Regions from separate parts of the Bradyrhizobium sp. CCBAU 25338 genome, predicted to be linked through region 1. Evidence: riboswitches for the same ligand, from Rfam matches in the RefSeq annotation. Region 1 holds a riboswitch; each other region holds the start of a gene.
The links. A riboswitch is a leader RNA that binds a small molecule or an ion and turns the genes downstream of it on or off. The one in region 1 is predicted to bind cobalamin.
Positions count from the first base shown of each region.

Region 2: linked by a shared signal. The riboswitch ahead of metE (5-methyltetrahydropteroyltriglutamate--homocysteine S-methyltransferase) and the one ahead of ACM42_RS01035 (energy-coupling factor ABC transporter permease) in region 1 are both predicted to bind cobalamin.
Region 3: linked by a shared signal. The riboswitch ahead of ACM42_RS12535 (TonB-dependent receptor) and the one ahead of ACM42_RS01035 (energy-coupling factor ABC transporter permease) in region 1 are both predicted to bind cobalamin.

Region 1 is NZ_LFKY01000001.1:237,955-242,409, forward strand. Features, by position in the region: gene cobF (precorrin-6A synthase (deacetylating)) at 1-559, opposite strand, end outside; gene ACM42_RS01035 (energy-coupling factor ABC transporter permease) at 606-1,283, opposite strand; cobalamin riboswitch at 1,321-1,539, opposite strand; gene cobA (uroporphyrinogen-III C-methyltransferase) at 1,585-2,316, opposite strand; gene ACM42_RS01045 (cobyrinate a,c-diamide synthase) at 2,313-3,623, opposite strand; gene cobM (precorrin-4 C(11)-methyltransferase) at 3,623-4,405, opposite strand; gene ACM42_RS01055 (cobalamin biosynthesis protein) at 4,402-4,455, opposite strand, start outside.
Region 2 is NZ_LFKY01000002.1:47,347-51,801, reverse strand. Features, by position in the region: gene ACM42_RS01870 (nodulate formation efficiency C protein) at 1-236, opposite strand, end outside; cobalamin riboswitch at 1,022-1,224, shown strand; gene metE (5-methyltetrahydropteroyltriglutamate--homocysteine S-methyltransferase) at 1,325-3,670, shown strand; gene ACM42_RS01860 (hypothetical protein) at 4,217-4,423, shown strand; gene ACM42_RS01855 (hypothetical protein) at 4,429-4,455, opposite strand, start outside.
Region 3 is NZ_LFKY01000032.1:89,638-94,092, forward strand. Features, by position in the region: gene ACM42_RS12515 (adenylate/guanylate cyclase domain-containing protein) at 1-91, shown strand, start outside; gene ACM42_RS12520 (hypothetical protein) at 194-370, shown strand; gene ACM42_RS12525 (hypothetical protein) at 525-737, shown strand; gene ACM42_RS12530 (hypothetical protein) at 1,005-1,262, shown strand; cobalamin riboswitch at 1,334-1,547, shown strand; gene ACM42_RS12535 (TonB-dependent receptor) at 1,662-3,890, shown strand; gene ACM42_RS12540 (hypothetical protein) at 3,952-4,455, shown strand, end outside.

The sequences.
Region 1 (4,455 bases):
CGCCGTCGAGCATCACCACCACGGTATCGACACCTTGCGGCCAGCCACCTTCGCGCAGACGGCGGCCTGTCGTGACCAGGAACGGCTCGCCGATGTCGTTGAGCGGCAGCGCATGCGCCGCACACAGCGCCTGGATCGAGGTGATGCCGGGCACGACTTCGATCTTCGGCAACGGATTCAATCGCCGTGCAATGCGCAGCGAGGAGTCGTAGAGCGACGGATCGCCCCAGATCAGCAGCGCAACCTTGCCGTCACCTTCGAGATGCCTCGCGATCGTCTGCGACCAGGTCGCGGCAACCGCATCGTGCCAATCGTCTACACCCTTGCGGTAATCAGCTTCACCGGCGTCGCGCACGGGAAGGTCGAATTCGGCGATGGCTGTCTTGTCGCTGGTGAGCACGTCCGCGCAGATCGTTCGCCGGAGATCTGCGAGATCGGACTTCGCAGCCCCCTTGCGCGGGATCAGGACGAGATCGGCCGCGTTGATGGCAGCGATCGCGGCGCGTGTGAGCTGCTCGGGATCGCCGCAACCGATGCCTATCAGGGAGAGCGTGAGCATCGCGAGCGCGACGGGCGGCCGCAACGGCCGCCCGTTCGCTTGTCTCTCAGGCCGCGTTGTGCAGGCGCGGAGTGACGAGGCCGGGCGCGGTGACGCCGCGCAGCGACTTCGCCAGCGCCAGCACTGCGAGATCGGCGAGCGGCTCGATCACGATGACCAGCGCGTAGGAGGCCGCGAAGGTCGCGATGTTGGCGAGATTGCTCATGGCAAAACCGGAGCCGTAGAGCGCCCAGAACGCCACCCAGGCGACAACACCCGCTTGATAAGTCGTCGACAGCGCCAGCGCCTGACCGTACTTCAGATCGACATAGGCGGTGTTACGCGAAATGATGCGCGTGGCGATGGCCTGGATCGCGAACAGCGGCACCAGCAGCGTGGTGACGTTCATGCCGTATTGCGGCAGGTCAGCGGGCTCGAACAACAGACCCTGGAGCAGCAGGCCAAATGCGAGGCCGAAGGCGGCGGGCGCAGCACCAAAGAGCAGGAACAAGGTCGAGCCGAGGATGAAGTGCACTTCGGAGACGCCGACCGGGAAGTGCGGCAGGACCTGGAAGAAGGTGAAGACGAGGCCCGTGGTGGCGAGCGTGCGCGCCGCGAACGAGCCGACGCCCTGCGCGCGGACGGTTTCGGCCGCCAGCTTCAGCGCAACGCCGCCTGCGGCGATGCCGGTTGCGTAGCTCAATACGAGCTTGGCGCCCGTGACGATTCCCGGTTCGATATGCATGGCTCAATTCCTTCCTGCCGTCACACCCGACGGCCTTGGTCTCAAAACGTGCAGGGCCGGTCTCCTGGCTCGCGGTTCACTGGGTTCTCCGGCCTTCCCGGACCTTGCGGCCCAGTGGCGATTCGGAGCCCCTCACCGCTTACAGTCGCGGGGGCGGCTGGGGTTTCGGGCGCCGCAACTGGGTCCGCCCACCCCCATTCCCGATTATGCTCCGGCGCTTTGCGCCGCGTCGAGCACCATGCCCCTCCTGTGTGCGCCTTTCGCGAGCCGGGCGTCAAGAGGCGAAGGGCGACCGCCGCCGTCATGACGGATAATCCCCTGCCAGCGCGCCGAACAGGATCACGGCCGCCGTGGACGCGGCGCCGCCCCGCGCAAGCTGCTCGGCGAGCTCGGCAATGGTGGTGCGGACCAGCCGCTCGTCGGGACGGCCGAGGGATTCGGCAAACAGCGCGGGCGTGTTTGCGGCGAGGCCGTGTGCGATCAACTTCGCGGCAAGCGCCGGAAAGGTACGCCGGCCCATATAGACCACGGTCGTGGCCTCGGGATCGGCCAGCGCCGCCCAGTTCAGGTTGGACGGCAGCTCGCCGCTGACATCGGCACCCGTAATGAACTGCACCCGGCGGGAGGTATGCCGACGGGTCAGGGGAATGCCGGCCTGGGCGGCGGCGACACAGGCGGATGTGACGCCGGGAACGATCTCATAGCCGATGCCGGCTTCGCGCAGCGTTTCCAGCTCTTCCTCGAGCCGGCCGAAAATGCCGGCATCGCCAGACTTGAGCCGCACCACGCGCGCGCCTGTCGCGGCATAGTCGACCAGGAGACGGTTGACGTGGTGCTGCTTGGTCGAGGGCCGCCCTGCCCGTTTTCCCACCGCGACGAGATTGGCGCCGGGCCGCGCCAGATCCAGAATCGCGCCGGAGGCGAGGTCGTCATAGAGCACGACGTCGGCCTCGCGCAGCCGCGCGGCGCCCTTCACCGTGAGCAACTCGGGATCGCCGGGGCCGGCGGAAATGAACGACACGAATCCTCTCACCGGTCCTCCGCGATCAGATGAAAGAACGTACCGGTGGCGTGGCCGCGCCGCGAGCCGGTCTCGGCCATGGCGGCGCCCGTCGCATCGTGCACGACCGCCAGCGGCGCATCCGGCTGCGCGACGATCGTCGAATAGTGGAACTCGTGACCGCGCAGGCGTGCGCCGGGCTGATGCCCCGGCATCGGCGCAACCAGTTCGGCGAGACGATAGCCCAGATGCATGCGGCGTTTGGCAAAGCTGGTCTCGAGGCCAAGCAGGCCCGTCATCTCATGACGGAGGCCGTCGGCATCGGTGAGGCCCGTGCCCAGAGCCATGTAGCCTCCGCACTCGCCGTGCACCGGCCGTGTCTCGGCGAAGGCACGCAGGCCGCTTTGAAAGCGCGCATTGGCCGCGAGCTTGCCGGCGTGCAGCTCGGGATAGCCGCCAGGAAGCCAGCAGACGTCGGCGCTCGCGTCAGGCACTTCATCGGCAAGCGGCGAGAATGTCGAGATCTCGGCGCCCGCCGTGCGCCAAGCCTCCAGCATGTGCGGATAGACGAAGGAGAAAGCCGCATCGCGGGCGAGCGCAATGCGCTGCCCCGGTGGCGCGACGTTGAGACCGTTCGCGGCAGGTTGCGGCGACCAGCGAGCCGCCGACCGCAGCACGGCATCGAGATCGACATGCTCGGTGACGAAGCGTGCGGCCTCGTCGATCAGCTGGCCGATCTCGGCCCGCTCCTCGGCCTGCACCAGGCCGAGATGCCGCTTCGGCAGGCTGATCTCGGCATGACGCGGCAGCGCGCCGAACACGGCGATGCCGGCCTCGTTGAGCGCACGCCGCACGAGATCTTCATGACGCGGGCTGGCGACGCGGTTGAGCACGACGCCGGCAAGCCGCACGCCGGCCCGATAATCGCGAAGGCCTGCGGCGATCGCCGCCGCCGTCTGCGCTTGCCCCGAAGGATCGATCACCAGAACCACCGGCCAGCCCAGCATCTCCGCAATGTCTGCGGTGGCGCCGGTGCCGGAGACACCGCGTGCGGCGACGCCGTCGAACAGGCCCATCGAGCCCTCGGCGAGCACGATATCGGCGTCGGCACCGCGGCTGACGAGATGCGCGATTGCTCCGCGATCCATCGCCCAGCTGTCGACGTTGACGGAGGCGCGGCCCGTCGCGGCGGCGTGGAACGCGGGATCGATATAGTCCGGCCCGCTCTTGAAGCACTGCACGTTCATTCCGCGATTGCGCCAGGCGCGGGCGAGCGCCAGCGTCAGCGTCGTCTTGCCGACACCGGAGGCCGGCGCGGAGATGACGAGCCCTGCGGCCATCACGATGCCTCCGGAAAACGCGGCTCGGCACCGACCGGCCGATAGCGGCGGTCGTAGTCCGCGGCATAGAGACGGCTCTCGTCGAAATCCGCAGCGCCAAGCGTCCTGCCGACCAGGATCAGCGCGGTGCGCTCCATCTCGCCGCCCACAGCCGCATCAAGAGTGCCGAGCGTCGCGCGGACGATGCGTTGGTCCGGCCAGCTCGCGCGCCAGACGATCGCGACCGGGCAGTCCGCGCTGTAATGCGGCGTGAGCTCGGCAACGACCTTGTCGAGCAGGTGGATCGACAGATGGATCGCGAGCACCGCGCCGGTCGCTGCGAATGCGGCGAGCTTTTCGCCTTCGGGCATCGCGCTGGCCCGCCCCGGCGTGCGCGTCAGCACCACCGTTTGGGCAAGACCGGGCAGCGTCAGCTCGGCCCCCAGCGCGGCCGCGGCAGCCGAGAAGGACGGCACGCCCGGCGTCACCGAATAGGGAATGCCGAGCGCGCGCAGGCGGCGAAGCTGCTCGCCCATCGCCGACCAGATCGAGAGGTCGCCGGAATGCAGCCGCGCGACATCCTTGCCTGCCGCATGCGCGGCGGCGATCTCCGCGATGATCTCGTCGAGCGACAGCGGCGCAGTGTTGACGATGCGCGCACCGGGTGGGCAATGCGCCAGCACGCCCTCCGGCACCAGCGAACCCGCATAGAGGCAGACCGGAGAGGCGGCGATCAGATCGCGACCGCGCAGCGTCAGCAAATCGGGCGCGCCCGGGCCGGCGCCGATGAAATGCACCGTCATGCGCCGTCTCCTTCGGCGATCGCAGCAGTCGCGGTGCGATCCTGCGAGAC
Region 2 (4,455 bases), on a different contig from region 1:
ACTTTCCAGGCGATAACGTACTGTTCGTCCGATTTGTTGTCCCGGTGCCTGGTCCACGAAACGAAAACAAAGTCGTTTTGGCCAAGTTCAACAACGCCCCACATTTGAGGGACGAACTGGGCCACCATCGAAACATTGGAGATGATTTGTTCGATCGTCTCACCATTTTGCGCTCGCCAAGTTGACTTGAGTCGTTCGACAATGGGGCTGTCGCTGGCGCGAATATTGGTGCTCATGGCAGCCGGCCAGGCGAGGCAGATTAGAAATCCGCCCAGGCAAAGCCATGGCGCTGCTCTTCCAGACATTCTCTTCATAACCCTCAGCCTATCGCGTTTCATCCAGACATCTTTCAAAGCGGGCAACCTTGAACCTGCTATGAGCGAGCGCAAGAAATGTCCCGAGATGCTAGGGGGCACCGCTCTCCCGCGCCAGCAGGCGCTCCCCTCTATGTCACGCGCCGCTGACTTCCCTCGCCAGCGACAGCGTCAATTGGCTGAGCTGGACATGCCCAGCAGGAGGAGATTGGGCATGCCGAGCGATTGCATTCTTCGTGCCAGGCAATAGACAGAAATTTCCACGATTTCTGTGTCCCTCTTGTCGACTTTCCGACCTGCGCCCGTTTCGATGTCTTCATTCAGTGTATCCGCCGCAGCTGTTGTATCCTTGTGCCTTGGCCTATTCGATGTAGATCCTTTAGTCCGAAAACAGCTGGCCAACGGAGGTGCTGGGCGAGCCTCTGGAAATCGGAAGCCGCATCGCCAGTATTCTGCGCGAAACAGCGGTACTCCCCGCCGGCAAGCTGCTTCTGTCCCTTTCATCGGTCTGGCGCGCCGCATCGCCTCGACGCACCTCCGATGCTCATTGAGACATCTGACAAAGACATGTCTGATTACTGCATCTCTGATTGGAGAATGTCTCTAGATGGTGGTGAATCATACACATGCACGCTCATTCGCCTAGCAAATGTCGCAGATTGGCTTGGCACACAATCTGAGAGGTTGACGGAAGAGTTCTCCTGCCGATAATCCACGGCCGTCGAGGTTCTCCGGTGCCCATTTAATCCGGAGCTAAGAGGGAAGCCGGTGCGAATGCCGGCGCTGCCCCCGCAACTGTAAGCGGCGAGCCGCTGTCCAACGATGTCACTGAAGCCTCCAAGGCTTCGGGAAGGCCGGACAGCAGCGATGACCAGCAAGCCAGGAGACCTGCCCCGACAAAATATTGGTCCACGGGCGGGGTGTCTCGGTGGTGCGCCAAGCAGCCGTCGCACGCGCGACTCCCCTGCCTGCGTCCGCCATGGCCTCTGTCCCCAACAGGGGTTGATGCTATGTCTCTTCGCTCTCTTCCAATCGCTACGCTCGGAACGCCACGCATCGGTCCAAGGCGTGAGCTCAAACTCGCTCTCGAAAGCTACTGGGCCGGAAAGATCAGCGAACAGCAGTTGCACGAGGACGCATCCGGCCTGCGCGCAGCGAACTGGGCTCGTCAGAAATCTCTCGGCGTCACTATCATTCCGTCGAACGACTTCTCGCTGTATGATCAGGTGCTCGATACAAGTGTCATGGTTGGGGCCATCCCGGAGATCTACGCCTCGAAAGGAGAATCCGTTTCGCTCAAGACGTACTTCGCCATGGCCCGCGGATCACAATGCGACGACCAGGATGCGAGTTGCGGTCAGAGCCCACGGGGATCTGGCGCACCCGCGCAGGGAATGACCAAGTGGTTCGACACCAACTACCACTACATGACTCCCGAGTTCTACAGGGGACAAGCGTTCAGACTGTGCTCTCGCAAACCCATTGAAGAGTACGAGGAAGCAAAGGCTCTTGGCTTTCAGACCCGCCCGGTCCTGATCGGGCCGGTCACATTCTTGAAGCTCGGCAAGAGTGCCGATAGCGCGTTCCAGCCCCTCTCCCTTTTGGATGATCTGATACCGGTCTATATCGACGTTCTGCATGAATTGGCCGAACGAGGGGCTAGTTGGGTTCAGCTTGACGAGCCCTGCCTGGCCCTTGATCTCGATGAGGCGGCGCGAAAATCTTTGCTACATGCCTATAACCGGTTCGCAAAGGAGGGACCGGCCATCAAGATCATGGTTGCCAGCTATTTCGGCGCGCTAGGCGACAATCTAAATACTGCCTTGAACCTGCGAGTTTCCGGTCTGCACCTCGATCTTGTTCGAGCGCCAGAGCTATTGGATCAAATCATTGCTGAGGGCCGAAGAGATCTCATCATGTCGCTCGGTGTGATCGACGGCCGGAACATATGGCGCTCGAACTTGTCGTCGCTCCGTCAGCGGCTGGATCCAGCGATTGCGAAGCTCGGCAGGCACCGTGTGCAGCTCGCTCCATCCTGCTCGCTGCTTCACGTGCCGGTCGATGTTGAACTCGAGACCGGGCTTACGTCCGAGGTCAAGAGCTGGCTTGCTTTCTCGGTTCAGAAGATGCGTGAGCTTGCGATCCTGGGGCGGGTACTCGCAGGCGACCAGAATGTTGGGCTAGCTCTTGCCGATTCGGAACGCGCTGTGACTGCCCGCCGGACTTCGCCGAAGATCCATGATGCCAATGTCGCTGTCCGGATGAGGACGATCGACCAGACGATGCGCCGGCGCGCCAGCCCATTTGCCCGCCGTTCCGAGATCCAAAGGAAACGCTTTGGACTACCAGATTTTCCTACCACGACGATCGGATCGTTTCCACAGACCACAGAGGTCCGAAATGCTCGTGCGGCGCATGCGCGAGGTGCGATGAGCGACGAACAATACGACAGGTTCCTCAAGGAGGAGATAGCCCGCGCCGTACGTTGGCAGGAAGACATCGGTCTTGACGTCCTCGTGCACGGCGAATTCGAGCGTAATGACATGGTGCAGTACTTTAGCGAGCAACTCGCCGGCTTCGCATTTACCAGGAATGGATGGGTACAGTCCTATGGTTCGCGCTGCGTCAGGCCCCCGATCCTGTTTGGGGACGTAGTACGGTCGAAGCCGATCACCGTGGAATGGTGGCGCTACGCGCAATCACTAACCAGTAAGCCGATGAAAGCGATGTTGACCGGACCGGTGACGATCCTGAACTGGTCGTTTGTTCGCGATGATATTCCTAGAAGCGAGGTCTGCCGTCAGCTTGCGCTCGCGATCCGCGACGAAGTCCGGGATCTCGAGAATGCCGGTGCGGCCATGATCCAGATCGACGAAGCTGCACTCCGCGAAGGATTGCCATTGCGCCGATCGGACTGGAAGGCATATCTCGATTGGGCCGGAGATTGCTTCCGCATCTGCTCATCGGGAGTTGCCAATCAAACGCAAATCCATACACATATGTGCTACTCTGAGTTTAACGATATCATCGCTGCGATCGCTGCAATGGATGCGGATGTCATTTCGATCGAGTCGTCCCGCTCGAAAATGGAGCTACTGGATGCATTCAAGAAGTACGAATATCCAAATCAAATCGGACCTGGCGTGTACGACATCCACTCTCCACGCGTTCCCGAGGCGGGCGAAATGAAGCAGCTGATGGTGCTAGCTCGGACGCGTTTGCGGGATTCGCAGCTTTGGGTCAATCCGGACTGCGGCCTAAAAACGCGTAAATGGGAGGAGGTTCGGCCTGCGCTAACCAACATGGTCGCTGCCGCTCGCGAACTGCGCGCTGCAGCCTATCCGCAAAACCATTGATCCCGAGCCCGGGTCTGTTCTCGCCAAAGCTAATTCGCTTGTGGCCATTTGCGCTTTCCACAATGTCGAGGCAAGCCCTGGCGCCAACAAGAATGTCCGGTCCATTTCGTGGACCGGGGAAGGTGCAGGGTCGGAGGAACGACGGTGACGCGTCGCGCTACTTTCGTCGGCCGAGGGAGAATAGCTGATGGTTCGATCAAGGCGACAACATTCGCCAAAGGATCTGCGCCTATTATAAAGCACGAGTTTATCGCAGCTAAATTATGCGGTGGTATGCGACCGTACAGCCTGAGAGTTAAAAATCTACACCGACGTTTGTCGCTCCTGAGCACGATGGCAACGGTTGCGACAGCAACGAGAAAAGTCATGCTTGACTGAAAGCAAGGCACCCACCACGCTTCGGTCTGCTCGGAGATGATTCCCGTCAGGCTCGCTCATTCGATCGACGCTGCATAGTTTCCGAAGAGCGCACGGCAGGGCGGTCCCCGCCCAACTCACGCCAGTCCATTTTGCAGGATAGCGCCGCTATCGCGGCCAGATACGCCAATGCGTTGGCTGCACGGCGACGTGCTTTCCGGTATTCGCGTTGATCCATCCGCCGAAGACCCGACGGCAAGGAAAGACAACCCGGTGAATCGAATTACCCTCGATCACGGCAATCTCCAGATCCTGATCGTGTGGCGGCACCGTTTCGAGCCGCTCCCAGATCAGATCGCCATTGGATCCTGGTCGGTGTTCATTGCTGCGGGCTGACAAATTCAGATAACCTTGTGAAGACTACGCAC
Region 3 (4,455 bases), on a different contig from region 1:
CTCGCGCACGATGCTCGGCCGCATCGGGCAGTTCGCAGCCAATCCGCCGGATGCCGCTTGGGACGGCACCTGGCGGCTCGAGCAGAAATAGGCTGTCGCGGAAAAATTGATGCTACCCCATAACGATGTTCGCTGTGACCTATTTCCCGGATTTAGGTTAGCTGTCCTTGTGGCGTTTGACGGGGACACGCCGATGACAGAACTTCAGGACAGGTTGGAACGGTTCGAGACGCTCACCGCCGAATGCGAACTGATCGCCAAGCTCGCCACCGACAGCACCAAGCGCGAGTTCTATCTGAAGCTCGGGGAGCAGTACCGCCAGCTGGCGGTGGATATTCGGCAGGCGATCGCGACCACGGCTGCGGCCTGAGGCCGGCTGAAATCCGTTCTTAACATTTAGCGCGCATTCTCGCAGCATGCGGGCATCGCCGATCGGCGGTGGCTCGTGGTGGGAAGGCCGGGGTTCGTTGCAATGCAGCGCACCTCGCGAGTGTCATCGTGCCATGCCTGACAGGGCAAGTCCCATGCGCCTCGTTGCCGTGATCATATGCGCGCTCATGACGGCGGCCTGCGACCAGGAGCGGGACATCACCGGCTCGACGACGTCGACCTGTCCGATACGAAACTACAGCTACAATCCACGCGACATGAACCAGTGCGTCAACGCCTGCAGATCGTGCGATCGCGGCACCACGGTCACCTGCACGACCTCCTGCACCCTCAAGGGGGCTCGCTGAGCAAATTGCCTTCTGCCTGCAAGGGCTCGCAACCGCGCATCCCCGGCCCCCATCGCCCCCGCCGTCTCGACCTGATAGGGTCGATCGGAGCAGGGGGACATCGGATGAAATTCGCAAGCTTTGAAATCGACAACGCCGGAGGTCTCGTGGGAACGGCGAGCAACGCGCAGGCTTCCAGCGAACGTGGCGTTGACGGTGCCGAGGCACCGGAACGATTTACATAGGATAGTCATTGGAAGCAGTGGGCAGGACGCGGAGTCCGATGGAATGGGTATGCTCGATCCCGGCCGGTTCCTGGTGTCGTGCTCGCATTGCGATGCCTGGCCGATGGCCGCCAACGTGAAGCGTTCAAGCTGGTCGGCATCCCCGCATGAGGTCCGTTTCGTCTGCACGCGCTGCCGGCGCGAAGAGACCGCGATCGTCTCGGCCTCCGGCGAGCTGATGCCGATCAAGCGCCTCGACGTTCCGCCGCGCGATGTCGCTGTCGCCTGGGCTCAGGCCCAGCGCCCGCGAGGACGAACGTAGGCGGCGCAGGGCATTGTTCGATTCGCTTTGAAGCCGGCCCACCGGTCGATTGACTCCCGGCCTGGGCGCCCCGTAGATTGGCCGCCGACGGTTCTCCCCATGGAGATCAAAAGGGAATGTGGTGCGAGATGTCCCAAGGCCGGGATCTTCTCAATGCCATGGCTGCCCCCGCAACTGTAAGCGGTGAATCTCTCGTCCTATGCCACTGGGAATCTCGGTCCTGGGAAGGCGACGCAGAGGTAACGACCCGCGAGCCAGGAGACCTGCCGTCAGCCGTGGTCACACGCGAAGATGTCGGTCGGGGAGTACAGACATTAGCTTCACCGGAGCAATCGATCGCTCCGCCGTAAAGCCTCGTTCGCTGTGACGTGCCACTGACGTCATGCCGAGGTTACAATTGTGTCCCGTATTGTCACTGCCGCCAGGCGCCGCTGCGCCGGCATCGTTGCGGCCGTTTCGCTGTATTCGCTCGATCCCTCCATCGCCCACGCCCAGCAGTCCGTCGCCGAGCAGCTGCCACCGGTTGAAGTGACCAGATCCGACGATCAGAACCGTACGCGTGCCAGGGCGATCGGCGATGGCGAGGCGGGGCGGCGCCGAACGGCGCCGGACGGGGCGCCGAGTGGGACCGGCTCGTCCGGCTCGGGCAATGAGGCCGCCGCCGGCAATGGCGGTATCGTCGGCGCGGCCACGACCGTCATCACGGCCGCGGACATCGCTCATGCGCCGTCGCAGACGCTGGCCGAGATCATCGCGACGCAAGTGCCGGGCGCCCAGATCACGACGTTCTATGGCGGCCCGATCGGTGCCAAGACCAGTGTCGACCTGCGCGGCTTCGGTGCCTTCGCCACGGCCAACACGCTGGTGCTGGTCAACGGACGGCGGCTGAACGACATCGATATGGCCCAGGTGGACCTCTCCACCATCCCGCTCAATGCCATCGAGCGCATCGAGATCACGCGCGGCAATTCCGGTGCGGTGCTGTATGGTGACAATGCGGTTGGCGGCGTCATCAACATCGTCACCAAGAATGGCGTGGGCGGCCCGCCCGTGACAGCGCGCATCGAGGCCGGTTTCGGCTCATTCAATACCAGGCTCGGCAACGTCTCGGCCGCGATCAATTCCGGTCCGTGGTCGACCTCGTTCTACGGCAATGCCGTCAGGACCGACGGCTATCGCGACAACAATCGCTATTCGCAGGAGAACGGCGTCGGCAATCTGAACTACACGACGCCGGGCTTGACCGCCTTCCTGACCGTCACCGCTGACAATCAGGAGTTGCGACTGCCGGGCGGCCGCACCGTCGATCCCTCCATCGGCGTCGACGAGCTCGCGACCAACCGGCGAGGGACCAGCACGCCCTTCAACTACGCCAATCAGCAGGGTTTTGGCGCGACCGCGGGCTTCACGAAAACTCTTGTCAACGGCGTCGATCTCATCGTCGACGGCGGCGTGCGCGACAAGAAGCAGCAGAGCGCATTTTTCTCGAGCCCGGCGCCGGTTCCGGCTTTCTTCACGTCGACCTATGTCGATGCTGACCTTACGACATGGTCGATTACGCCGCGGCTCAGCGTGAAGAGCCTGCTCTTCGGAATGCCCTCGCAAGTGCTGACCGGCGTCGACTACTACGATGCGAGCTTTCAGCAGAACCGCGGCGCCGGCCAGGGTCTCGCTCCCTGGCACAATTACGATCTCAGGCAGCGGACGGTTGCGGGCTATATCCAGCACACGCTCGGCGTCGCGCCAACGACCGATATCTCCTACGGCGTCCGGGTGCAGAACACCAATCTCTCGGCACGTGACAATTTCGACCCGGCCGCTCCGTTCAACGCCGACATCGGCGCGCTCCCGCTCAGGACCGACGAGACGCAATATGCGCTACACCTCGGTGCGGAGCATCGTCTCAATGACACCGTCGCGCTGTTCGGCCGCGTTGCGCGCGCCTTCCGCACGCCTGATGTCGACGAGCGGGTGTCGTCAGGCCCTTCATTCGACCCGTTCTTCAATCCGCTCCCGCAAACGTTCCAGCTCAAGACCCAGACGTCGCAGGATATCGAGGGCGGGCTGCGCATCAGAGGAGGCGGACTGCAGATGCAGAGCAGCCTCTATCTGATGGACCTCGCCAACGAGATCCATTTCAATCCGATCCTGTTCTACAACACCAATCTGGATCCGACCCGCCGCTACGGTTCGGAGACCAGTGTCTCCTATCGGATCAACGACGCCCTGCTGGTGCGTTCCGGCATGGCCTATACACGGGCCGTCTTCCGCGAAGGCGTCTGGGCGGGCAACGACGTGCCGCTGGTGTCGCGCTACACCGCGAGTGCGGGCCTCACCTGGAAAATCTGCCAGAACTATCTGGTGCTGGACGCCACCGCGCGCTTCTGGAGCGAGCGTCGCATGGACAACGACCAGGCCGGAACCCAGAAGCCGATTCCCGCCAACGGCACGATCGACCTCAAGCTCAGCGGCCAATATGAGCGCTACTTCTGGTCGCTCAGCGTCAGCAATGTGCTCAACGCGCTTTACTACGACTACGCCGTCGCAAGCGCCTTCACGGACGGTCGCTTCAGCGCCTATCCGCTGCCCGGTCGCACCTATCTGCTCAAGGCCGGCGCCACGTTTTGATTTCAATGGGGCTGTCACAGGCCCCCAAATGGACTAGAACTCGAAGAGAAGGAGATCACTTATGGCTCTCGACATCCTGCCGTCCGACGGCGACGGTTCCCGCCTCCATCCGGTGACGCCGCGTCTCGCGCCGATGTTCGGCTTCGCGCTGCTGACGGTTTCATGCGCGCTCGCAAGTTTTGCGTTCGCCTGTGCGACGCCGTTCGCGGCCTTCGCCGTCGTCGCGGCTGCAATGCTGCCGCTGCGTCCGGCGCTGCTCGTCGTCACCGGAGCCTGGCTCGTGAACCAGAGCATCGGTTTCGGCGCGCTGCACTATCCCATCGATGGCAGCACCATCGCCTGGGGTTTCGTCATCGGCGCGGCTGCGCTGCTGGCGACGGCGGCGGCGGCGGCCGTGCTCCGCAGGCTGCCGCAGGGCCGCACGCCGCTGATGCTGGCGCTCACGCTCGTCGCCGCCTATGCGGCCTACGAGCTCGCGCTGCTCGCCGCAACGCCGTTCCTGGGCGGAGAGGCCGCCTTCACCGCCGCCATCGTCACGCGCATCGGGCTGACCAATGTCGCCTGG